One region of the Paraburkholderia sp. EG304 genome, then DNA from elsewhere that is predicted to be linked to it. Evidence: predicted binding sites of a transcription regulator. Region 1 holds the regulator's gene; each other region holds the start of a gene.
What was found. Region 1 encodes HrcA, which represses chaperone genes, less so after heat shock. Its sites were predicted from a motif close to TTAGCACTCNNNNNNNNNGAGTGCTAA; they were not measured.
Positions count from the first base shown of each region.

Region 2: a site for HrcA is predicted at 2,063-2,089, ahead of groES (co-chaperone GroES). Genes of this name have one in related genera too.
Region 3: a site for HrcA is predicted at 5,173-5,199, ahead of rpoH (RNA polymerase sigma factor RpoH). Genes of this name have one in related genera too.

Region 1 is NZ_JBKGUA010000002.1:43,248-50,994, reverse strand. Features, by position in the region: gene glnE (bifunctional [glutamate--ammonia ligase]-adenylyl-L-tyrosine phosphorylase/[glutamate--ammonia-ligase] adenylyltransferase) at 1-618, shown strand, start outside; gene recN (DNA repair protein RecN) at 731-2,398, opposite strand; gene ACLFKU_RS02865 (NAD kinase) at 2,454-3,368, opposite strand; gene hrcA (heat-inducible transcriptional repressor HrcA) at 3,579-4,598, shown strand; gene hemH (ferrochelatase) at 4,777-5,847, shown strand; gene ACLFKU_RS02850 (RNA-binding S4 domain-containing protein) at 5,856-6,263, shown strand; gene ACLFKU_RS02845 (hypothetical protein) at 6,235-6,396, opposite strand; gene grpE (nucleotide exchange factor GrpE) at 6,761-7,348, shown strand; gene dnaK (molecular chaperone DnaK) at 7,679-7,747, shown strand, end outside.
Region 2 is NZ_JBKGUA010000030.1:49,026-56,772, forward strand. Features, by position in the region: gene ACLFKU_RS28650 (hypothetical protein) at 1-71, shown strand, start outside; gene ACLFKU_RS28655 (hypothetical protein) at 418-1,035, opposite strand; gene ACLFKU_RS28660 (hypothetical protein) at 1,355-1,744, shown strand; gene groES (co-chaperone GroES) at 2,161-2,451, shown strand; gene groL (chaperonin GroEL) at 2,505-4,145, shown strand; gene cysC (adenylyl-sulfate kinase) at 4,350-4,988, opposite strand; gene ACLFKU_RS28680 (hydroxymethylpyrimidine/phosphomethylpyrimidine kinase) at 5,103-5,966, opposite strand; gene ACLFKU_RS28685 (rubredoxin) at 6,265-6,435, shown strand; gene ACLFKU_RS28690 (hypothetical protein) at 6,737-7,747, shown strand, end outside.
Region 3 is NZ_JBKGUA010000002.1:224,407-232,153, reverse strand. Features, by position in the region: gene nagE (N-acetylglucosamine-specific PTS transporter subunit IIBC) at 1-501, shown strand, start outside; gene cydX (cytochrome bd-I oxidase subunit CydX) at 592-708, opposite strand; gene cydB (cytochrome d ubiquinol oxidase subunit II) at 746-1,882, opposite strand; gene ACLFKU_RS03665 (cytochrome ubiquinol oxidase subunit I) at 1,917-3,509, opposite strand; gene cydP (cytochrome oxidase putative small subunit CydP) at 3,499-3,759, opposite strand; gene rpoH (RNA polymerase sigma factor RpoH) at 4,176-5,111, opposite strand; partial or broken gene ACLFKU_RS03650 (acyloxyacyl hydrolase) at 5,466-6,028, shown strand; gene ACLFKU_RS03645 (nuclear transport factor 2 family protein) at 6,070-6,453, shown strand; partial or broken gene ACLFKU_RS03640 (2-isopropylmalate synthase) at 6,645-7,631, opposite strand.

The sequences.
Region 1 (7,747 bases):
ACCTTGTTCGACATCGATCTGCGGCTGCGGCCCAACGGCGAATCGGGCCTGCTCGTCACCGATCTCGACGCGTTCCGCCGCTACCAGCTTCGCGAGGGCGACGCGGCGAACACCGCGTGGGTGTGGGAGCATCAGGCGCTGACGCGGGCACGCTACTGCGCGGGCGATCCGGAGATCGGCGCGAAATTCGAGGCGATCCGCGAACAGGTGCTGACGACGCCGCGCGAAGCGCCGCCGCTCGCGAAGGAAATCGTCGAGATGCGCGCGCGTGTCGAAGCGGGTCACCCGAACCAGACGCCGGCGCTGTTCGACCTGAAGCACGACCGCGGCGGCATGGTCGATATCGAGTTCACCGTGCAGTATTGGGTGCTGCTGCATGCGGCGCGCGATCCCGAGCTGATCCGCAATACCGGCAACATCGCGCTGCTGCGTAAAGTGTCGCGTTTCGGGCTGATGAGCGAAGCGGAAGCGGAGACGGTCGGCGCTGCCTATCGGCGCTATCGCAAGCTGCAGCACACGCTGCGGCTCGATGGTATGGAGAAGGCGCGGGTCGATCCGGCGCTGGTCGCAGCCGAGCGCGAGGCGGTGCTGGCGTTGTGGAAAAGGGTGTTTGGGTAATGGCGCTTACGCATTTCGCGTAGCGCTGGCGCATCATGCGCGGCCGGGATCGGTGTGACGTCCCGGCCAATCCGACTCACGCCGTGTGCGGTGAGCTGCGCACGGCGCAATCTCAGGCGGCCAGCATTTCCTTCGCGTGCTTGCGCGTGGTCGCGGTGATTTCGAGGCCGCCGAGCATGCGCGCGACTTCCTCGATGCGGCTCGCCTTGTCGAGCGAGGTCACGCTGCTGAGCGTGCCGCCGGTGCCGTTGCTCATCTTTGCGACCTGGAAGTGATGATCGCCGCGCGCGGCGACCTGCGGCAGATGGGTCACGCACAACACCTGACGCGCCTCGCCGAGCTGATGCAATAGCCGCCCGACCACTTCGGCCACGCCGCCGCCGATGCCGGTATCCACTTCGTCGAAGATCAGCGTCGGTGTCGGGCTGGCCGCGCTCGCGATCACTGCGAGCGCGAGACTGATACGCGCGAGTTCGCCGCCCGACGCGACCTTCGCGAGCGGCCGCAGCGGCACGCCGGCGTGACCGGCAACGCGGAACTCGATCTGCTCGAGCCCATGCGCGCCGCCTTCGGGCAACGGCACCAGCGCGACTTCGAAGCTGCCGCCTTTCATCGACAATTCCTGCATGCCGGTCGTGACCGCCTCGCCGAGCGCCTTGCCTGCTTTCGCGCGTGCCTTCGACAGCTTCTTCGCCTCGCCGATGAACACTTCCTTCGCTTGCGCCTCGGCGGCGCGCAGGCCGTCGAGGTCCGCGGCGGCATCGAGCGCGGCCAATTGCTTGCGGCGCGCTTCGTGTTCTTCCGGCAGCGTCTCGGGCTGCAGGCGGAATTTGCGCGCGGCCGAGTGCAGCGCGTCGAGGCGATTTTCAACCTGCGCGAGCCGCTCGGGATCGAGCTCGAGCTTCTGCGCGTAGTGGCTCAGCGAATACGCGGCTTCCTGCAACTGGATTTCGGCGGGTTCGAGCGCGGCGAGCACGTCGTTCAGCGCCGGGTCGATTTCCGCGAGGTCGCGCACCTTCGACACGATCGAGCCGAGATGCGTGATCATCGCGTCGTCCGATTCGGACAGCGCGCCGAGCGCACCCTGCACGCCGTCGATCAGATTCGCGGAATGCGACAGCCGCCGATGCTCGGTGTTGACCTCTTCCCATTCGCCCGGCTGCGGCGCGAGCTTGTCGAGCTCGGCGAGTTGCCACGCGAGTCGCTCGCGTTCGAGTTGCAGCTCGCGATCGCGCGTTTGCGCGTGCTCGACCGCCTGCGCCTTGTCGCGCCACGTGCGCCACGCGCGTGTCACGGCGGCGGCCAGGTCGGACAGGCCCGCGTGCGTGTCGAACAGCTCGCGCTGCGCGTCCGGGCGCATCAGCAACTGGTGCGCGTGCTGGCCGTGAATATCGACGAGCATTTCGCCGACCTCGCGCAGCTGCGCGAGCGTGGCCGCCGTGCCGTTGATGAACGCGCGCGAGCGGCCGTTCGCGTCGACCACCCGCCGTAGCATCACCGTGCCGCCGTGTTGGCCGTCGTCGGCCGCGCCGAGCGCCTGCGCATCGAGCCATTGATCGACCTGTGCGTGCGTTTCGAACTCCGCGGTGATGTCGGCGCGGCTCTCGCCGGTGCGCACGACGCTCGCATCGGCGCGCGCACCTAGCGCGAGCGCGAGCGCGTCGATCAGAATCGATTTGCCGGCGCCGGTTTCGCCCGAGAAAACGGTAAAGCCGCTGTCGAATTCGAGGTCGAGCGCGGCGACGATGACGAAGTCGCGTATCGAGAGGTGGCGAAGCATGGAGGTCGTCGGGTGAGCGTGGGATTCGGGTGGCGGCCGCTGCGGCGTTTGCGCTTCAAGGCGCCGCTTGCGGCCTCTGGTCTTCTTCGTGCGACGGGTACTCGTGCCAGTGCAGCTTCTTGCGCAGCGTCGCGTAATAGCTGTAGCCGACCGGATGCAGCATCGGCACCGTATGACGCGAACGGCGCACCTCGATCGTGTCGCCGAGCTCCAGCGACGTGAACGACTGCATGTCGAAATTCACGTTCACTTCGCGCCCGGAAACGATCTGGATGCTGACCTTCGAGTCGTCTGGCAGCACGATCGGCCGGTTCGACAGCGCGTGCGGCGCGATCGGCACGAGCACGAAGCCCTGCAATTGGGGGTGCAGGATCGGCCCCTGCGACGACAGCGCGTACGCGGTCGAGCCGGTCGGCGTTGCAACGATCAGGCCGTCCGAGCGCTGGTTGTACATGAAGCGGCCGTCGACCGACACGCGCAGCTCCGCCATGCCCGAAAAACCGCTACGGTTGACCACCACGTCGTTGAACGCGAGCGCGTGGTAGATCGGCGTGCCGTCGCGCACGATGCGCGCTTCGAGCAGCACGCGCTCCTCGCGCTCGAAATTGCCGGACAGCATTTGCGGCACGGTCTCGAGCATGTCGGAGATCGGGATGTCGGTGATGAAGCCGAGCCGCCCGTGGTTGATCCCGATCAAGGGTGTGCGATATGGCGCGAGCTGGCGGCCGATGCCGAGCATCGTGCCGTCGCCGCCGAGCACCACGGCAACGTCGGCGCGCGCGCCGATCTCAGCGGGACGCAGCGCCGGGTAGTCGGTTACGCCGATTTCGGCGGCGGTGTCGGCTTCGAACACGACTTCGAGGCCGAGCATGGCGAGGCACGCGGCGAGCGCGGTCAGCGGCTCGCCGATGCCTGGCGTATTGCTGCGCCCGACGAGCGCGACGGTCTTGAACTGGCTGGTCACTTGCATGCCGGCATTACACCATAGGTAGGGCCTGAAAAGAACCGCAGGCCAACCCGGTAGCGGGTCGGCGCACGCGGGGCGTCTGCGCATGTCGCGATTATCGTTAGAATGGTGAAGACCCGATGACATGCGCGCTCGCCGACGGCGGCGCATTTGCCGGGAGCGGGCGCCGCGGGCGCTCGCGGCTGCGATGCCATTGAGCTAAAATTTTTCGTCATGCTAGATCCTCGCGCACAAACCCTCCTCAAAACGCTGATCGAGCGCTACATCGCCGAAGGTCAGCCGGTCGGCTCGCGCACGCTGTCACGTTACTCGGGCCTCGAGCTGAGCCCGGCCACGATCCGCAACGTGATGTCGGACCTCGAGGATCTGGGGCTCGTGATCAGTCCGCATACGTCGGCGGGGCGCATTCCGACGCCACGCGGCTACCGTCTGTTCGTGGACACGATGCTGACGGTCGAGTCCGCCGCCGACGAAGAAGCGGTGATGCGCGCGGTCAAAACCACGCTGCAGGTGGGCGAGCCGCAGAAGATCGTCGCCGCGGCGGCGAGCGTGCTGTCCAACCTGTCGCAGTTCGCCGGCGTGGTGCTCACACCGCGCCGCAGCCACGTATTCAAGCAGATCGAATTCATGCGCCTGTCCGACAAGCGCATTCTGCTGATCATCGTGACGCCCGAAGGCGACGTGCAAAACCGCATTCTCGCCACCCAGCGCGACTTTTCGCCTTCGCAGCTGGTGGAAGCCTCCAATTACATCAACGCGCACTTCGCGGGCCTCTCGTTCGACGAAGTGCGCCGCCGCCTGCGCGAGGAAATCGACGAGCTGCGTGGCGACATGACTTCGCTGATGCACGCGGCCGTCACCGCGAGCACCGACGAATCCGATACCGGCGAGACCGTGCTGATCTCGGGCGAGCGCAATCTGCTCGAAGTCGCGGATCTTTCGTCGGACATGGCGCGCCTGCGCAAGCTGTTCGATGTGTTCGACCAGAAGACCAGCCTCCTTCAGTTGCTCGATGTGTCGAGTCATGCGGCGGGCGTGCAAATATTCATTGGCGGCGAATCGACGCTGGTGCCGATCGAGGAAATGAGCGTCGTCACCGCGCCGTACGAGGTGAACGGCAAGATCGTCGGCACGCTCGGTGTGATCGGACCGACCCGCATGGCCTACAACCGCGTGATTCCGATCGTGGACATCACCGCGCGGCTGTTGTCCATGACGCTCAGCCAGCAGTAGTCCTCGCGCTTTGCGGCGCTGCCGTCATCGCAGCCCGTGCCGGCCATGATGCGCGAACGGGCGGCGTCTGCCAATCGTCCGAATGGCCAGGGTCCGGCGGCGCCCGGCCGAACCCGCGCCGCTATAATGAATCTCCATTGAATCGACTCGCCGCGTGACGCGGCGATTTCTGCTGCCTATGCGCTTCGACCTCGAGCGGCCATCACAGAACGCCACATCGCATCGCGTCGCCGTGTTGCTGATCAACCTCGGCACGCCCGATGCGCCGACGCCGCGCGCGGTGCGCCGCTATCTCGCGCAGTTCCTGTCCGATCCTCGCGTGGTCGAAATTCCCGCGCTGCTGTGGCAGCTGATTCTGCGTCTGCTGATCCTGCCGTTTCGCGGCCGCAGCTCCGCCAGGAAGTACGCGGCGGTGTGGATGCCCGAGGGCTCGCCGCTGCGCGTGCACACCGAAAAGCAGGTCGAGGGCTTGCGCCATCTGCTGCAAGTCAACGACTACACGGTGCTGGTCGACTACGCGATGCGCTACGGCACGCCCGGCATTCCCGCAATGCTGAACCAGCTGAAGCTCGCTGGCGCCGAGCGCGTGCTGCTGATGCCGATGTATCCGCAGTATTCGGCGTCGACCACCGCGACCGCGTTCGACGAAGCCTTTTCCGCGCTCAAGCGCATGCGTAACCAGCCGGAAGTCCGCACGGTTCGCCAGTACGCCGATCACCCGGCGTATATCGCGGCGCTTGCCGCGCAGGTGCGTCACCACTGGCATCTGCACGGCCGCCCCGATTTCGCGGCGGGCGACAAGCTCGTGCTGAGTTTCCACGGCGTACCCAAGCGCACGCTCGACCTCGGCGACCCGTATCACGAGCAATGCCAGCAGACCGGCGCACTGCTGATGCAGGCGCTCGAGTTGACGCCGGTCGAATGCCGCATCACGTTCCAGTCGCGCTTTGGCAAGGCCGAATGGCTGCAGCCCTATACGGCGCCGACGTTGAAGGAACTCGGCGCGGCAGGCGTGCGGCGTGCTGATGTGTTTTGTCCGGGTTTCACCGCCGACTGCCTCGAAACGATCGAGGAAATCGGCATGGAAGTGCGCGACGAATTTCTACAGGCGGGTGGCAAGGAGTTTCACCGGATCGCCTGTCTGAACGCGTCTCAGCCGTGGGTTGCCGCGCTCGGCGAAATTGTCGCGCAACACCTGCAGGGCTGGCCGGTGCAAGCGGTGCCGGTGCCGCACACGACAGGAGCTTGAATACGCAAATGAACTACCGTATTTCAACCGAACCGGGCGCGAAACTGCGCATCGACAAATGGCTGTGGGCCGCGCGCTTCTTCAAGACGCGTTCGTTGGCCGCGGATGCGGTCGACAAGGGGCGGGTGCGCATCGGCGGCGCGGCCGTGAAGCCGGCCAAGGACGTGCGTGTCGGCGATCTGGTCGAAATCGAGATCGAGCGCTACGTGTGGCAGGTCGAGGTGCTGGGCGTATGCGACGTACGCGGCCCGGCGAGCGTGGCGCAGACGCTTTACGCGGAAACCTCGCAGAGCAAGGAGAAGCGGCAGGTCGAGCAGGAACGGCGCAAGGTATATCACGAGCCGGCCGCCGCGCTGCACGGGCGACCGACCAAGCGCGACCGGCGCACTATCGACAGATTTTCGGGTGGGAACTAAAAAACTGCTCGACCGTGGCATGTGCGCCACCGTACTCGGTGGTGTGGTCGTTGACCGCGCCGGACATGCAGATTGTCGTGGTGCCCGCGATCAGTACCAGTGCGACCACCCCGATTGCAACGGTCAGTTTCACGGTACTCCCCTCGATGGGCTGAAACGGGCTATCGGAACGACTGTCAGGTGTCGGTAAGGCTTACGTCAAATTAAGGGTTAACGTGCGTTGCCGCTCCATGACTGGAGAATAGGTCAGTTGCGGGCTGCACTCAATCCCTATCTGATTGCGCCACGTGAATGCTTGTTACGGCGCATTTCGCCTGCACGACGGTGGTGCGAAAAAACCTCGGAGCCGCTTGAAACGGCTATTTCAGACCCCATCTGGGGTCCGGTCTGGCGGATCGGCGCGAAGACACGTGCCGCGATTTTGCAAAGCACGAATCGTACGGTGTCGGAACGGCTTTTTCCGCCTTTGCTTTTACTTTTTAACGACTTTCAGCGACATGGAAAACACGCAAGAGAACCCGACGAGCCAGAATCCCACGCCCGCCGACGAAGCCGCGCGCCAGGCCGCCGAGACGGCTGAGGCCGCTACTCAACAGCAGAACACCGGCGCCACCACTGAATCCGCCCAGGCAGCCGCCGAGCAGGCGCTGGCCGACGCTCAGGCGAAGATCGCCGAGTTGCAGGAAGACTTCCTGCGCGCGAAGGCCGAAACCGAAAACGTGCGCCGTCGCGCTCAGGAAGACGTCGCCAAGGCGCACAAGTTTGCGATCGAGAACTTCGCCGAGCATCTGCTGCCGGTGGTCGACAGTCTCGAGGCGGCCGTCGCCCATTCGTCCGACGACCTGCAGAAGGTCCGCGAAGGCGTCGAACTCACGCTGCGCCAGTTGAGCGGCGCGCTGGAGAAGGGCCGCGTCGTGGCCATCAATCCGGTCGGCGAGAAGTTCGACCCGCATCGCCATCAAGCCATTTCGATGGTGCCGGCCGACCAGGAGCCGAACACCGTCGTCGCGGTGCTGCAAAAGGGCTTCGTGATCGCGGATCGGGTGCTGCGTCCCGCGCTCGTGACCGTCGCGGCGCCGAAGTAAGCACGTCGACGGGCATCTCGGCGTCAGCGCCGGCGGCGTCTGCCTCGTCGCTTCGCATCGGCGCGCGCCGCAAAACATCCAGTCGATTCAGGCACTTCCGGCGGACCGCGCCGGGGCGCCGTGCAAGCTGACGGAGCGGGCTCGCAGCAAGGATTCACGAGCCCGCCCCGTGATTGAAAAAAATTAAAGACCGCATCGCAATAGAGGTCTTGAAAACGATGTGGCCGCACTTATTTTGAGTGCAGGTAGGAATTGAGAGCGGATCGTCCCGCCGCCAGATGGGCCAACCGGGCGCTTTCCGCAGCGATCAAAGTCAGGAGATTTGTAAAAATGGGCAAAATCATCGGCATCGACCTCGGCACGACCAACTCGTGCGTGGCGATCATGGAAGGCAACTCG
Region 2 (7,747 bases), on a different contig from region 1:
CGGTTAGCGCGAGCGGGTGCCGCCGTCGACGCCCGCCCGGCTCGAACGTGGCCTCGTCGAGCAGTTCGTAGGGGCTCATCTTCGTTTGCGCAGAGCGTCGCGACGCACGGTCCGCGGGCAAGCTCGCGGCCGCTGGCAGCGGGTCGAGTTGCGCGCGCGATGTGCTCAGCGCCCGGGATCGCGCGGCGCGCTCGCCGGGCTTGTCGTCGGTATCGAACGAATCGATCGGTAGCGCATGGCATGCGGGACACGGCGAAAAACGGCCCGGCAGCGGCACGCCGCAGTATGCGCAGTGATGGAAAAACGGCTGGTCGGAAGTCGAGTCGCGCGGCATGGCCGTGTCGCTCCACTGGCGCCGAAGGCCGGCGCCATCAAAAAGAATGAATGCGACGACGCTCGCAGGCGGCGTCGGCCGAACTACTGGACGACGTAACCGCGCGCCTGCATGCACGCGCCGTAGGCGGCCCAATAGCGGGTCATCGGAGGCTCGGGCGCGGGCAGCGGCGGCAGCTTCACGTTCGACGCCGCGTTGGCCTGCGTCGAAGCGGCCGCTCCGTCCGATGCGCCGGGTGCCGCCGTTGCGCCCGGTGCCGCCGCCGATGCGTTCGGCGGTGCATTCGCCGCCGCGGTGGCCGGCGCGCCAGGCGCGCTGGCGCCGGCCGCGGCTTCGTTCACGGGCTTCGCCGACGCTGCGCCGCCAGGCGCTTGCGCGCCGGCGAGCGGCGCGCTCGCGGCTTCGGGCGCGCTCGCGTTCCACGGCAGCGGCGTGGCCGAGAAGGAACTGGGGGGAAGCGGGGGTTTCGACGGTACGCCGGTCGACGCACCTTTGGCCGCCGGCGGCTGACGCGGCGGAATCTGCGACTCGTGGGCCATGTTGACCCCGGTCACGCGGTTCGCCTCGGCGTAGCACATCGCGTTATCGATGCTGCGCTCGTAAGGGCTCTGACTTCGGATCGGATAGGTGACTGGCCGCCACGCGAACGCGGCTGTGCTCGTCACCAATAGCGTCAGTACGGTATATGTTTTAAATGCCATCGCAGTCACTCCCGCAGCGATGTCTCGCCTTTTTGTGTTTGATTTCGTGTCGTTTCGAGCTTGTTGTTGATGCCTGGCGCTCGTGTTTCTGTCGCGGCCTGCCGATAGGCCGTGGCGTTGCGGTGCTCGTGCCACGGCTCCCCGGAAGGGCACGTCGCGAATGCCGCTTTAACGAGCGTAGCACCGCGGCTTGGCCGCGCGATGCATCGAATAGCGCGCGAAAACGCCATCGTGCAGTGCAATCAGGACACAATCGGCAAGGCGGCGTTGCAGATCGGGACAATCCCTGGTCGCCACGAAGGATCGTCAGGAGTCGAAGATGAAGAACCTATCGTATCGCTATCGACCGCTTTGCGCTGCGCTTTGTTGGTCGATGCTGTCGCTCGCGGCGCCGCTCGCGAGCGGCGCGAGCGACGCCAACATGAGCGCGGAGACGGCGGGCGAGCGGGCGAATTTCGCGCAGGCGTTTTGCGGCGCGTCGCCCGAGCGGATCGGCGCCTATAAGGAGCGGCTCCGAAAGGTGCTGACCGGAGCGACCGATTTCGATCAGCGCTGGGACGCGGGCTGGCATCGCGCCGACGACACCAATAGCCGGATGAACGCACTGCGCGAGCGAGATCCGAAGGAATTCGCAGCGCGCATCAAGGTCAATTGCGAACGGCTCAAGTGGATGGCAGGTAATGCGTTGCGCCCGCCTGCGCAGAAGTGAGTCGAACCGGATGAGCCGGTCGGTGTCGCGGGCCGTACGGGCCTTGCGACCTTATGCTCGACCGGACGGGGGTTTTCCCTGGAAATAGGAGATCCGACGGGATGGAGTACGGTGCGCGGTTGTTGTTTGTCTGCGATACCGCCCCTTCTCGGTGCGGCGACAGGCCGTGAACCTCGCTGCAAGTATTTGTTTTTGCTCGGGTTCGCAGCTCACGCGCATGACCGCGCCGATGCGCCCGCACCCCGCCGGTCGGGCAAAACCCCGCCCGCGGTGTCGCTGCTCCGCACTTCTTGAATTTGTCACTACCCGTCCATATAATTAGCACTCGCTGCACGAGAGTGCTAACAACATCTCCGGTTGGCTCGTCCAGCCGGGTTTTCTCAGCGTTCTTCAGTCTCAATCAGAGAGGAGTATGTATGAACCTTCGTCCTTTGCATGATCGCGTGATCGTCAAGCGTCTGGATCAGGAAACCAAGACCGCGTCGGGCATCGTGATCCCCGAAGCCGCAGCGGAAAAGCCGGATCAAGGTGAAATCCTCGCAGTCGGCCCGGGCAAGCGCGACGACAAGGGCGCAGCGATCGCCCTCGACGTGAAGGTCGGCGACCGCGTCCTGTTCGGCAAGTACGCAGGCCAGACCGTCAAGGTCGACGGCAACGAACTGCTTGTGATGCGCGAAGAAGACATCATGGCCGTGGTGCAGAAGTAAGCGCAACGTCGCTACTTCCCCGGTTATATCCAAAGTATTCAAGGAGTTAGAAGATGGCAGCTAAAGACGTCGTATTCGGTGATTCCGCCCGTGCCAAGATGGTCGAAGGCGTGAACATTCTCGCCAACGCCGTGAAGGTCACGCTGGGTCCGAAGGGCCGCAACGTGGTCCTCGAGCGCAGCTTCGGCGGCCCGACGGTCACCAAGGACGGTGTGTCGGTCGCAAAAGAGATCGAACTGAAAGACAAGCTCCAGAACATGGGCGCGCAAATGGTCAAGGAAGTCGCTTCCAAGACCAGCGACAACGCAGGCGACGGCACGACGACCGCTACGGTTCTCGCGCAATCGATCGTCCGCGAAGGCATGAAGTACGTCGCATCGGGCATGAACCCGATGGACCTGAAGCGCGGCATCGACAAGGCTGTTGCAGCCGCAATCGAAGAACTGCGCAAGATCAGCAAGCCGTGCACGACCAACAAGGAAATCGCCCAGGTTGGCGCGATCTCGGCGAACAGCGATTCGTCGATCGGCGAGCGCATCGCTGAAGCAATGGACAAGGTCGGCAAGGAAGGCGTGATCACCGTCGAAGACGGCAAGTCGCTGCAAGACGAACTTGACGTCGTCGAAGGTATGCAATTCGACCGCGGCTACCTGTCGCCGTACTTCATCAACAACCCGGACAAGCAAGTTGCCGTGCTCGACAACCCGTTCGTGCTGCTGCACGACAAGAAGGTGTCGAACATTCGTGATCTGCTGCCGGTTCTGGAACAAGTCGCGAAGGCTGGCCGTCCGCTGCTGATCATCGCTGAAGACGTCGAAGGCGAAGCGCTCGCAACGCTGGTGGTCAACAACATCCGCGGCATCCTGAAGACCGTTGCTGTCAAGGCACCGGGCTTCGGCGATCGTCGTAAGGCGATGCTGGAAGACATCGCGATCCTGACCGGCGGTCAGGTCATCGCTGAAGAAACCGGCCTCACGCTCGAGAAGGCAACGCTGGCTGAACTGGGTCAGGCGAAGCGTATCGAAGTGGGCAAGGAAAACACCACGATCATCGACGGCGCTGGCGAAGCAGCGAACATCGAAGCTCGCGTCAAGCAAGTGCGCAAGCAGATCGAAGAAGCGACCTCGGACTACGACCGGGAAAAGCTGCAAGAACGCGTTGCCAAGCTGGCAGGCGGCGTTGCAGTGATCAAGGTCGGTGCTGCGACCGAAGTCGAAATGAAGGAAAAGAAGGCACGTGTCGAAGACGCACTGCACGCAACGCGCGCAGCTGTGGAAGAAGGCATCGTCGCTGGTGGCGGCGTCGCGCTGATCCGTGCACGTACGGCGATCGCTGGCCTGAAGGGCGCTAACGCCGATCAGGACGCAGGTATCAAGATCGTTCTGCGCGCAATGGAAGAGCCGCTGCGCCAGATCGTCACCAACGGTGGCGAAGAAGCGAGCGTCGTCGTGGCAGCGGTTGCTGCTGGCAACGGCAACTACGGCTACAACGCAGCGACGGGCGAGTACGTCGACCTGGTGGACGCAGGTGTCGTGGACCCGACGAAGGTGACGCGTACGGCGCTGCAAAACGCAGCTTCGGTTGCTGGCCTGCTGCTGACGACCGACGCAGCTGTCTGCGAACTGCCGAAGGAAGATGCTCCGATGCCTGGCGGCATGCCCGGCGGCATGGGCGGCATGGGCATGGACATGTAATTCCGCTCGGGCCTCGTGGTCCGGTCGCGTGGTTGAATTGCCGCGCGTCTGGATCACGGACGAGGCCCGGTTGGAAGTCCATGAGGGGGAGTGCGCCGCGAGGCGTTTCCCCAAACGAAAAAACCCGCTCAGGCGGGTTTTTTCGTTTGGGCGTCGGGGTTGATGTGGCGGCCGGCGAGCGCTTCCGGACGCCCTGAGTTCGGATCAGGCGCCCGCGGCGTGAGCCGTACGCTGAGCCGATCTTCCGAGACACTTTTCGCGCAGGTAGTGGAAGATCTGCGCGACGCTTTGCGCGGGGCTCAGCGCTCCGGTGTCGACGTGCAGGTCGGGATCGATCGGTGCTTCATAGGGCGCCGATACGCCGGTGAACGAGCTGATCTCGCCTGACCTCGCCTTCGCGTAAAGACCTTTGGGATCGCGGCTCGCGCAGGTGGCGAGCGAGGCGGAGACGTGGGTTTCGACGAACTTGTCTGCTCCGATGATCTCGCGCGCCATTGCGCGGTCTTCGCGTAGCGGTGAAATCAGCGCGGTGATCACGATCAAACCCGCGTCGTTCATCAACTGGGCGACGTGCGCGACGCGGCGGATGTTCTCGCGCCGGTCGTCGCGCTCGAAGCCCAGATCGCTCGCCAGACCTTGGCGGATGTTGTCGCCGTCGAGCACATAGCAGGCATGACCGAGCGCGATCAGCCGCTCCTCGAGCGCGAACGCCAGTGTCGATTTACCGGCGCCGGACAGGCCGGTCAGCCAGATCGTGGCGGGCGTCTGATCGAATATGCGCAGGCGGTCCTGCGCCGCGATCTTGCCGGGGAAGCGTTGCACGAAGCTGGGCGGCTCTTTCATGTAAAAGTTCTCCTGACTCCTCTGGCTCACTCGCAGTGCCAGCCTTGTCGCGACGTGCCAGCGTTGTGCAGGCGTTCCGTGGAATCCGCGATCGATTACCGATGAATGACCAGGTCAGTGCCGCGCTTCCCCGGGCGCTGCTCCCTTGCCTTGCGCGGGCGGGGTTTCGTCGTCGTCGCTGCTGCGTGCCCAGAAGAACCGGTCGGGCATGTACGCCCCCATGCCGGGTCGGAACGCATTGCGCACCGCCTGGTACAGATACTCCTGGCTTTCGCGCACCGCTTCCGCGGGCTCCTGGCCGTTGGCGAGCAGCGCGGCGATCGCTGCGCCGAGCGTATCGGTCAGGCCTGTCAGCCGATGGGGCGCGCGGTCCCACATGTCCTGACGCAACTGGCCGTCCTCGCTGAAGAGCGTGTTGACGAGCCGGTGCGTGCCGGTTTCCGTCGACAGAATGTATTCGCAGCCCTGCGACAGCAGGTGCGAGATCGCGGCGTCGAGGCTCGGCGCCTCGGCGTCGCCGTCGGGCTGCGCAAGCGCGAGCAGCGTCGACGCGTCGGCGACCAGCAGTGTGGTTTGCGGTGCGAGCAGATCGGCGATGGCTTCGCGCAGTTCGTCGGCGGCGAGCACGTGTTCGTCGTCGAGCGTGAAGTCCGGGGCGAGGATCAGCGGGACATCGTCGTAGTCGGCCACCACTTCCGCGATCGCGCTGACCACTTCGGCGCGCGTGCACGCGCCGACCTTGAAGGCGGCGATCGGCATGTCCTCGAGCAGCATGCGCGCCTGCGTCGCGACGATGTCCGGGTCGAGGCCGGTCACTTCATCGCAGCTCGCCGAGTCGCGCACGGTGTAGCCCGTGAGCACGGAGACGCCGTGGCAGCCCATGCTGGCAAGTGTCATCAGGTCCGCCTGCAGGCCGGAGCCGCCAGTGGGATCGGAGAGGCCGAAGGTGAGGACGATCGGAGGCGTGTCGCTGGGCATGAAAATGGATGAGGAAAGCAGGATTTCGGCGCACAGTGCGCAAGTGGCTCAATTATGCGGCCTAAACCGTTGACAGGGCGTTTTTTCGCGCAGCTTGCCCGAGGGCCCACTCTACGGTGCCGCTGGCACCCGCCCAACGCGTGGCAAGACGCCGCAAGCGGCGCCGGCACGGCGCGTGGGCGCCCCGCCGAAGGCCGGTCCACGCTACGATTGCGCGTTTTCGATTGCTAGGCATGGGGGCGGCAACACGGTACCATCATGGCTCCCGTTTCCACGGACTCAACGACGCGACAAAAGAATGGAATATCAAAGCTGGATGTGCCTGATTTGCGGCTGGATTTACGACGAAGAGGCCGGCTTGCCCGACGAAGGCATTGCGCCGGGCACGCGCTGGGAAGACGTGCCCATCAACTGGACGTGTCCTGAGTGCGGAGCGCGCAAGGAAGACTTCGAAATGGTCCAGATCTGAAGCACGGCAAGCCGCCGCAAGCTTCGGCCTCCAAACGGGGTCCCGAGGTTCGGTCCCCAACCCAACCTGAACCCTGAGCTTCAATCCCGAAGGTGAGCGGTGTCTCCACCGCACAATTGCTGCAATCGCTTGATGCGTCCGGCGCGCCCGGCGCCTGTCAGAGCGCGCTAGCGCGGAACATCGCCGGACGCGTCGTGTCGCAACGGTAGTCTGTCATTGTCCTGTCGCCGGTTCGCGCGGTGGCCGCTCACTCGGCACGCGGCGCGAAGCGACGGCGCCGTCAGCTTCGTGTCGCCTGCCCATGACTCTTCGATCCGCTGCACCCGTTTCCATCGATGCACTGCCGAATCCGCGCGGCGGCGCTGTCCGCTCCGCGGAACTTGCGCTCGCCGAGGCGTCGCTCGCATTCGAGCAGCGCCACGAGAGCGGTGCCGCGCTGCTGCGCGCCTCGCATGCATTGCGCACGGCGGGCTGGCTCAGCGCGCAGCGTTTCGCCGACGCGCTGGTGCGGCTCTCGCCGCTCGCGAGCGACGAGTCGGCCGAAGCGCAAAGCGCCCGGCCGGTGTTCGGCGCGGCGCTGCATGACTTCCGCGCGGCGCTCGAACGTCACAATCTGCGTGAGCTCAGCTGCTCGCCGACGCTGTTCAACCACTACCGCGAGTTGTGCGCGCAACTCGTCGAACCCACGCCGGGCGCCGCCGTCGCGTTCGAAGACCTCGCGCTGTGCGCGCGGCCGGTGCCGCCCGCGTCGCTGCACGCGCAATCCGCCGACCAGCTCGCGCATCTGCGGGCACGCTACGAGCGCGCTCTGCTGCCGGTGCTGCGCTCGCAGGCCGACACGGGTAGCGCGGTGGCGCTTGCGGTCACCAACGCCGCGCTCGACGAGCTCGACGCCGTCTTCGCCGAACTCGCCGGCCCCGATCCCTACGACTTCTGGCGGCTCGCGCGCGCCTGCGCGAAGGCGCTGCGCGCGCGCGGCCATGCAATTCGCGATATCGACGCACGGCGCTTCTACGCGCGCTGCAACCTGGCGCTCGCCGATCACGCGCGCGGCATCGAGCGCGCGCCGCGTTCGCTGGTGCGCGCCACGCTCGCGCTGCTGTGGCGCGACTACGCGCTGTTCGGCGCGGCCGCGCAAGACGCCGACCAGGTCGAGGTGCTGCACGATTACGGCTTGACCGTCGACTGGCACGTCGCCGGCACGCAGTCGTCGGAAGCGCTGTGGGAGGCGCGCGCGCTCGAAGCGCAGTCGCTGCCGCACACGCGTGATCTCGGCGTGCTGAGCGTCAACGCGAACGCATACGAAGATTTC
Region 3 (7,747 bases), 180 kb from region 1:
GAAAGCGAACTGAAGTCGATTGGCGCGCGTGGCGTGCTCAAGCGCGGCGCGAACAACGTGCAGGTGATCATCGGACCGGAAGCGGACATCATCGCCGATGAGATGCGTACGGCGATCGCGCAGGGGCAGGGCGACGCAGTGAAGGTGGCTGCTGCTGTAGCGGCGCCGGCTGCTGCCGCGCCGGTCGCGCGAAACGTTGGGCACACCGATGGCGCGCAAGGCGGTCCGCTCGACCCCGATCCGCTGCGCTGGCTCGCCGTGTTCGGCGGCGCGGGCAACGTGGTATCGCTCGATGCGGTGGCGGCGACGCGTCTGCGCGTGGTGGTGCGCGATCCGTCGGCGGTCGATCGTCAGCGTCTCGCGACGCTCGATACGGCATGGGTGTCGACCGACACGTTCCATATCGTCGTCGGCGAGGCCGCGCAGCGCTATGCGCAGAAGCTGGCCGAGCGCCTGTCGTCGCAAGGCGGTGGGGCGGGCGCGGCGCCGGTGCCGGCTTGATCGGTTGATGGCTGTCGGCGATTGTTGAGATAAGAAAGCGGCACCTTTTCCCAAGGTGCCGCTTTCGCGTTTACGACCAAAGCGTGCCGCCTAGCGAGTCACCTGTTTTGCCGAGCGCGCCAACTCGCGCGATTCGAGCCACATCACATTGACGACACCGAACGCCAGTGCGACGCCAACGCCGAGAATCCAGCTGAAATACCACATCACGAACTCCTGTTTTCCTGTTGGAGCATGGTGCCGCTCAATACATCGAATGGTGGTTTTCCTTGATCGCCGCGGCGGTCACCTTGCCGCGCATCACGCGATACACCCAGCCGGTATAGAGCAGGATGATCGGCAGGAACAGGATCACCGCGAACAGCATGATCTCGAGCGTCATCTGGCTCGACGTCGAATCCCACATGGTCAGGCTGCTGCGGCCGTCGAGTGATGAAGGCATGATGAATGGGAACATCGCGAAGCCCGCGGTCAGGATCACGCCAACGACCATCAGCGACGTCGACAGAAACGCCGTCGCCTCGAAGCGCGAGCGCGCGAGCAGCACCGCGAGCACCCCGCCGACGAGACCCGCGAGCGGCGCGATCGCCGTCCACGGATAGAGCGCGTAGTTGTTCAGCCACAAACCCGGCGCGCCGATCACGGTCTTCATCAACGGATTGGAGACCGCGTCGAGCGGCGGCATGTCGACGATCTGATAGCCGCCGATCATCGTCGCGACGAGCGCGCCCGCGACGAGAAACAGCACCAGCGTGCACAGCGCCGCGAGCCGCAGCGCCTTCGACGCGCGCTCGTGAACCTCGCCATCGGTCTTCCACTTGACGAACGCCGCGCCGTGCGCGGCCAGCATCGACACGCTGACGAGACCCGTCAGCAGCGCGAACGGATTGAGCAGGCCGAAGAAGCTGCCGTGATAGGTGACGCGCAGATCGGTGTCGAACGAGAACGGCACGCCTTGCAGCAGATTGCCGAACGCGATGCCGAACACCAGCGCCGGCACGAAGCCACCGATGAAGAGGCCCCAGTCCCACGCGTTGCGCCAGCGCGGATCCTCGCGCTTGCCGCGATAGTCGAAGCCGACCGGGCGGAAGAACAGCGCGAACAGCACCAGCAGCATCGCGAAGTAGAAGCCCGAGAACGATGCCGCATAGGCGAGCGGCCACGCCGCGAACATCGCGCCGCCTGCGGTCACGAACCAGACCTGGTTGCCTTCCCACGTCGCGCCGACCGTGTTCACGACGATGCGGCGCTCGGAGTCCGTTTTGGCGATGAACGGCAGCAGGATCGCCGCGCCCATGTCGAAGCCGTCGGTGAGCGCGAAGCCGATCAGCAGTACACCGATCAATACCCACCAGATCAGTTTGAGGGCTGCGTAGTCCATATGGCTTATTCCTCTGAGGCGGTGTGGCGGCGCGTCACGCGGCCGTGTTCGACAGCGGCTGCGACACCTGCTGCTCGATCTCGTGGTGATAGCGGCCCGTATGCAGCGACGAAGGGCCGAGCCGTGCGTACTTGAACATCAGCATGATCTCGATGACGAACAGCCCCGTGTAGAACAGCACGAAGCCGGCGATGCTCAGATACAGATCGCGCGGCGTCAGCGTCGATGCGGCCAGGTTGGTCGGCAGAATGCCCGCGATGCTCCACGGCTGGCGGCCCATTTCCGCGACGATCCAGCCGAGTTCGGCGGCAAGCCACGGCAGCGGAATCGCGATGACCGCCCAGCGCAGGAACCAGCGACGCTTTTCGAGCAGCAGCGTGCGCTGCGCGCAGAACCAGAACGCGAGCACGAAGGTCGCGAGGAACAGCAGGCCCAGGCCGACCATCATGCGGAACGAGAAAAACAGCGGCAACACTGGCGGAATCGTGCTCTTTGCCGCGGCCGCGATCTGCTCTGGCGTCGCATCAGTGACGTTCGGCGTGAAGCGCTTGAGCAGCAGGCCGTATCCGAGATCGTCCTTGTACTTGTCGAACGCGGCGTGCGCTTCGTCGCTCGAGTCGCCGCCTTTCAACTTCTGCAGCGCCGAGAAGGCGAGCATGCCGTTCTTGATGCGCCCCTCGTTTTCGGCGATCAGGTCGCGCAGGCCGACCACGGGTTCGCTCAGCGAGCGCGTCGCGATGATGCCGAGCGCGTACGGCACGCGGATCGCGTAGTCGGTGCGCTGCTCCTTTTGGTTGGGAATACCGAATACCGTGAACGGCGCGGGCGCGGGCGCGGTCTCCCATTCGGACTCGATCGCGGCGAGCTTGACCTGCTGCACTTCACCTGTGCGATAGCCGGATTCGTCGCCGAGCACGATCACGCACAGCGCCGACGCGAGGCCGAAACCGGCGGCGATCGCGAACGAGCGCAGCGCGAATTCGGTGTCGCGGCGCTTCAACAGATACCACGACGACACACCGAGGACGAACATCGCCGCGGTCACGTAACCGGCCGACACCGTGTGCACGAACTTCACCTGTGCGACCGGGTTGAAAATCACCGCGCCGATGCTGTCGAGCTCCATGCGCATCGTCTGGTAGTTGAACTTCGCGCCGACCGGATTGTTCATCCAGCCGTTGGCAACCAGAATCCACAGCGCCGACAGGTTCGATCCGAGCGCGACACAGAACGTGACGATCAGATGCTGCACTTTCGACAATCTGTTCCAGCCGAAGAAGAACAGACCGACGAACGTCGATTCGAGGAAGAACGCCATCAGTCCTTCGACGGCGAGCGGCACGCCGAAAATGTCGCCGACGTAATGGGAGTAATAGGCCCAGTTGGTGCCGAACTGAAACTCGAGCGTGAGGCCGGTCGCGACGCCCATTGCAAAGTTGATGCCGAACAGCTTGCCCCAGAACTGCGTCATGTCCTTGTAGATCTGCTTGCCGGTCATCACGTAGACCGACTCCATGATGACGAGCAACCAGGCGAGGCCGAGCGTGAGCGGCACGAACAGAAAGTGATAAAGCGCCGTGATGGCGAACTGGAGCCGCGACAGTTCTACGACTTCGCTAACGGGCATGTTGATCACCTCCGGACGGATGCGGGGCGGGCACCGACAGCAGCGCCTGCGTGACCTGCTGAGGCGGCAGCATCATGTGCTCCGCCTGCGGATGACTGAAGAATGTGAACTTGAGCGCCAGCAGTAGAGCGAACTTGATGGCGAGGATGATGGCAATATCGCGCGCCAGCGTGGGACCGCGCACCCACCTGGTGAACCCGCCGCACAAGCGCGACCGGACAGTGCTGCTGCGATTGAGGGCTAGGGTCATGATCGGTCGAAAGACGACTTCACGCCGGAGAGTCCGGCCGGATCCAGACCGCCCTTGCCGTCAGGCAGTCTGGCGAATGCATGCCGATTGTAGGAGGGGGAACCTCGCGCGCTTAGAGTTAGCCATGCGGCATCAGGTCGCGAAACTTGCCGCGTCTGTGCAGTATTGCTACCGGACTTGCGATACGTCAAGAAAGGCTTACCGGCCTCGTCAGGCCGGCTTGGGGATAGGCCGACGCGAATGCGCGCCGGCCGGGGGGCGCACGAATGGGCGAAAGGAATGAAAAAGCCCCGCCGTCTTGCGAGGGCGGGGCTCGAGCGCGATGGCCGCTAAATAGTACGCGACCGGCTGCCGTGCGTCGCTTTTACCGATCTCTTGGGCAGGACACATTCGACGCGCGCATGGCTTCGACGCATTTACGCGTATTCGGTCAGCGCGCCGCGCATCTTCTTCATCGCGCTGGCTTCGATCTGCCGGATACGCTCGGCCGACACGCCGAACTCGTCGGCCAGCTCGTGCAGCGTGGAGCCGCCCGAGCCGTCGTCGGCCACCTTCAGCCAGCGCGCTTCGATGATGCGGCGGCTGCGCGGATCGAGCGCGTCGAGCGCGCTTGCGATGCCGTCGCTTTGCAGCCGGTCGCGCTGACGCGAAGCCAGCACGGCGGTCGGCTCGCTATGCGAGTCGGCCAGGTAGGCGATCGGCGCGTACGACTCTTCACCGTCTTCGACCTGACCTTCGAGCGCGATATCGCCGCCCGACAGACGCGTTTCCATCTCCGCGACCTCTTCGCGCTTCACGTTCAGTTCCTTCGCGAGACCTTCGATCTCGTCCGGCGTGAACGCGCCGAGGCCCTGCTTGTGGCTGCGCAGGTTGAAGAACAGCTTGCGCTGCGCCTTGGTCGTGGCGACCTTCACCATGCGCCAGTTGCGCAGGATGTATTCGTGGATCTCTGCCTTGATCCAGTGCATCGCGTACGACACGAGGCGTACGTTTTGCTCGGGATCGAAGCGCTTGACCGCTTTCATCAGGCCGATGTTGCCTTCCTGGATCAGGTCGGCGTGCGGCAACCCGTAACCCAGGTAGTTACGCGCGATCGACACGACGAGTCGCAGGTGCGACAGCACGAGGCGGCGTGCGGCCTCCAGATTGTCGTGTTCGCGCAATTCGGTGGCGAACTGGCGTTCTTCCGCCGGCGTCAGCATTGGAATCCGGTTGACCGCCTGAATGTAGGCGTCGATGTTGCCCAGTTGACCGGACAGCAGCGAGGAATGCGAGAGCGCCAGTGCACCTGCCGGAGCGGCCTTAGCCGACGACGGGCTCAAAGTACTCGGAAGGGTCATTGCATGGCTCACGTGTGAAGCTCCTTTGGAATCAGACAATAGCGTACTCAGTAAACGACTCCAGCGATGGATGTTAGCACTCAGATCTGCCGAGTGCTAATACTTAGAGGTCGCAGGGGTATCCAAGTTCCCGAAAATCCTATTGGATCTTGACTTCTGATAGCCATCATACGCTCTATTTGCGCTGTGTGTTGAGCCTGTACAAATTACCGTTCGAGGCGGCTGCAGACTCATGATCGACTGACGTCGTCCGGTTTCAGGGAGAATAATTGCTGTTCGGGCGCATTAACTGGAACATACTTGCCCCGGAATCCATGCTTGGAATAAAGGGGGCGCTCGCTTAATAGTCATCAGTATGGGGGCCGAATGAACAAGAAGAATCTTGTGGTCCGTAGACTTACTCTAAAAAGTGCGTTGGCCGTTCTGCTGCTGGGTGCGGCGGGCGCGTCCCAGGCTGACCGGTTCGGCGTGCAAGTGGCCGCCGGCGTCGGTGATCGTCTCGTCAAGAGGCTCGATCTCGGCGCGGTCTGGGACCCGAACCTCACCTGGTGGCAGATCGGCGACTGGCATTTCGCGCTGATCGGCGAGGCGCACGTCGCGTGGTGGCACACCAATGAAGGAAACGTTCACGACAACATCGGCGAGATCGGCGTGATGCCGGTGATCCGCTTCGTCAAGTCGTCGGGTTCAGTGCGGCCATTCATCGAGGTGGTGCCGGTGTCGGATTGCTGACCAGTCCGCGCATTTCTTCCGACTTCACGTTGGGCACCGCGTTCCAGTTCACCGAGATGGCGGGCGTTGGGCTGCAGTTCGGCGCTCATCAGCAGTATGCCGCCGGCTACCGCTTCCAGCATGTTTCCAATGGCGGTATCAAAGAGCCGAATCCTGGTATAAATTTCAGCCAGCTATATTTGCAATATCACTTCTGACCGTGGCCCCTTGTGGCTCGCGGTGTTCGAGGGGCTCTGCAATGGCGGCAAAGATGATCGAAGCGATTCGCGGGCTCGAGCGAGAGCGATTTCGCGCGATGGTCGACGGCGACGGGCAGTCGCTCGACACGCTGCTCGCGGACAACGTGAGCTACGTCCATACGAACGGCAAACGCGAGACGAAGCGACAGTTCATCGACGGGATCACCGCGGGGCGCCGTCGTTATCGGCAAATCGAAGTGCAGTCGCAGGAAGTTTTGCCGGCCGGGCGCGAAACCTACGTGGTCACGGGCCGCGCGCTGATCGAGATGGAAGCGAACAACGGCGCGCTGCTGTTCCCGATTGCTTATACCGCGATCCACACGCACGAAGACGGCCAGTGGCGGCTGATTGCATGGCAGGCGACGCGTTGCGCGCTGGAGTGAGATTCTCATCGCGCGGGCGCGCCTCGTGAGCGCGCCCATCCTGGCGGCGGAATGCGGGGTGCGCACTCCTCCGCCGCAAGCTCAAGTCGGATTTACGCGATTACGCAATCCTCAGCTTTATCGCGGCTGTTTGCGCCGTATTCATCGCGCTCGGCATCTGCGTCGCGCGGCTCGCGTGTGCCGCGCATCGCCACTTCTCCCGCATATGGATGCCGCGCGGCCACGGGAAGCCCCGTGCAGTGCTCCGCCACACGCCGGATCGTCGCGAGATCCGAGAAATCCAGACCGCTGTCGATACCCATCGTGTCGAGATTCATCGCGAGCGTGACGAGATCGACGTTGCCGGTGCGTTCGCCATTGCCGAACAGACAGCCTTCGATGCGATCCGCGCCCGCCAGCAGCGCGAGCTGCGCCGCGGCCACCGCGGTGCCGCGATCGTTGTGCGGATGCACCGACAGCACAATGCTGTCGCGGTAGCCGAGGTTGCGGTGCATCCATTCGATCTGGTCGGCGAATACGTTCGGCGTGGCCGCTTCGACGCTCGCCGGCAGGTTGACGACCATCTTGTGATGGCGCGTCGGCCGCCACATTTGCGCGACCGCGTCGCATACCTCGCGCGCGAATGGCAGCTCGGTCGTGTTGAAGGTCTCGGGCGAGTACTGGAAGATCCAGTGTGTGCCCGGCCGCGCCTGCGCATGTTCCTTGATGACGCGCGTGCCTTCGACTGCGAGCGCCTTGATCTCGTCCTTCGATTGCTGAAACACGATGCGCCGGAACGACGGGCAGATCGCGTTATACAGATGCACGATCGCGCGCGGAGCGCCGTCGAGCGCATCGAACGTGCGTGCGATCAGCTCCGCGCGCGACGGCACGAAGACCTCGATCGTGACGTCGTCGGGAATGCGCCGCTCGTCGATCAGCTTGCGCACGAAGTCGAAATCGGTCTGCGACGCCGACGGAAAACCCACTTCGATTTCCTTGAAACCGATGGCGACCAGCATCTCGAAGTACTCGAGCTTCTGCGCGGCGTTCATCGGTTCGATCAGCGCCTGGTTGCCGTCGCGCAGGTCGGTGCTCATCCAGACGGGCGCGGCGTCGATCGTGCGACTCGGCCACTTGCGACCGGTCAGGCGCACGGCGGGAAAAGGGCGGTACTTTTCAGCGGGATTGCGCAACATGGTGAAGTGCCTCATTCGTGGTGTCGTCGGCGGAGGTTGGGACGTCGAGCGGTTGGCCGACTGTCACGCATGCACGATGCGGATGCCCGAGGCAACGTGCATTTGATCCTCTCGCT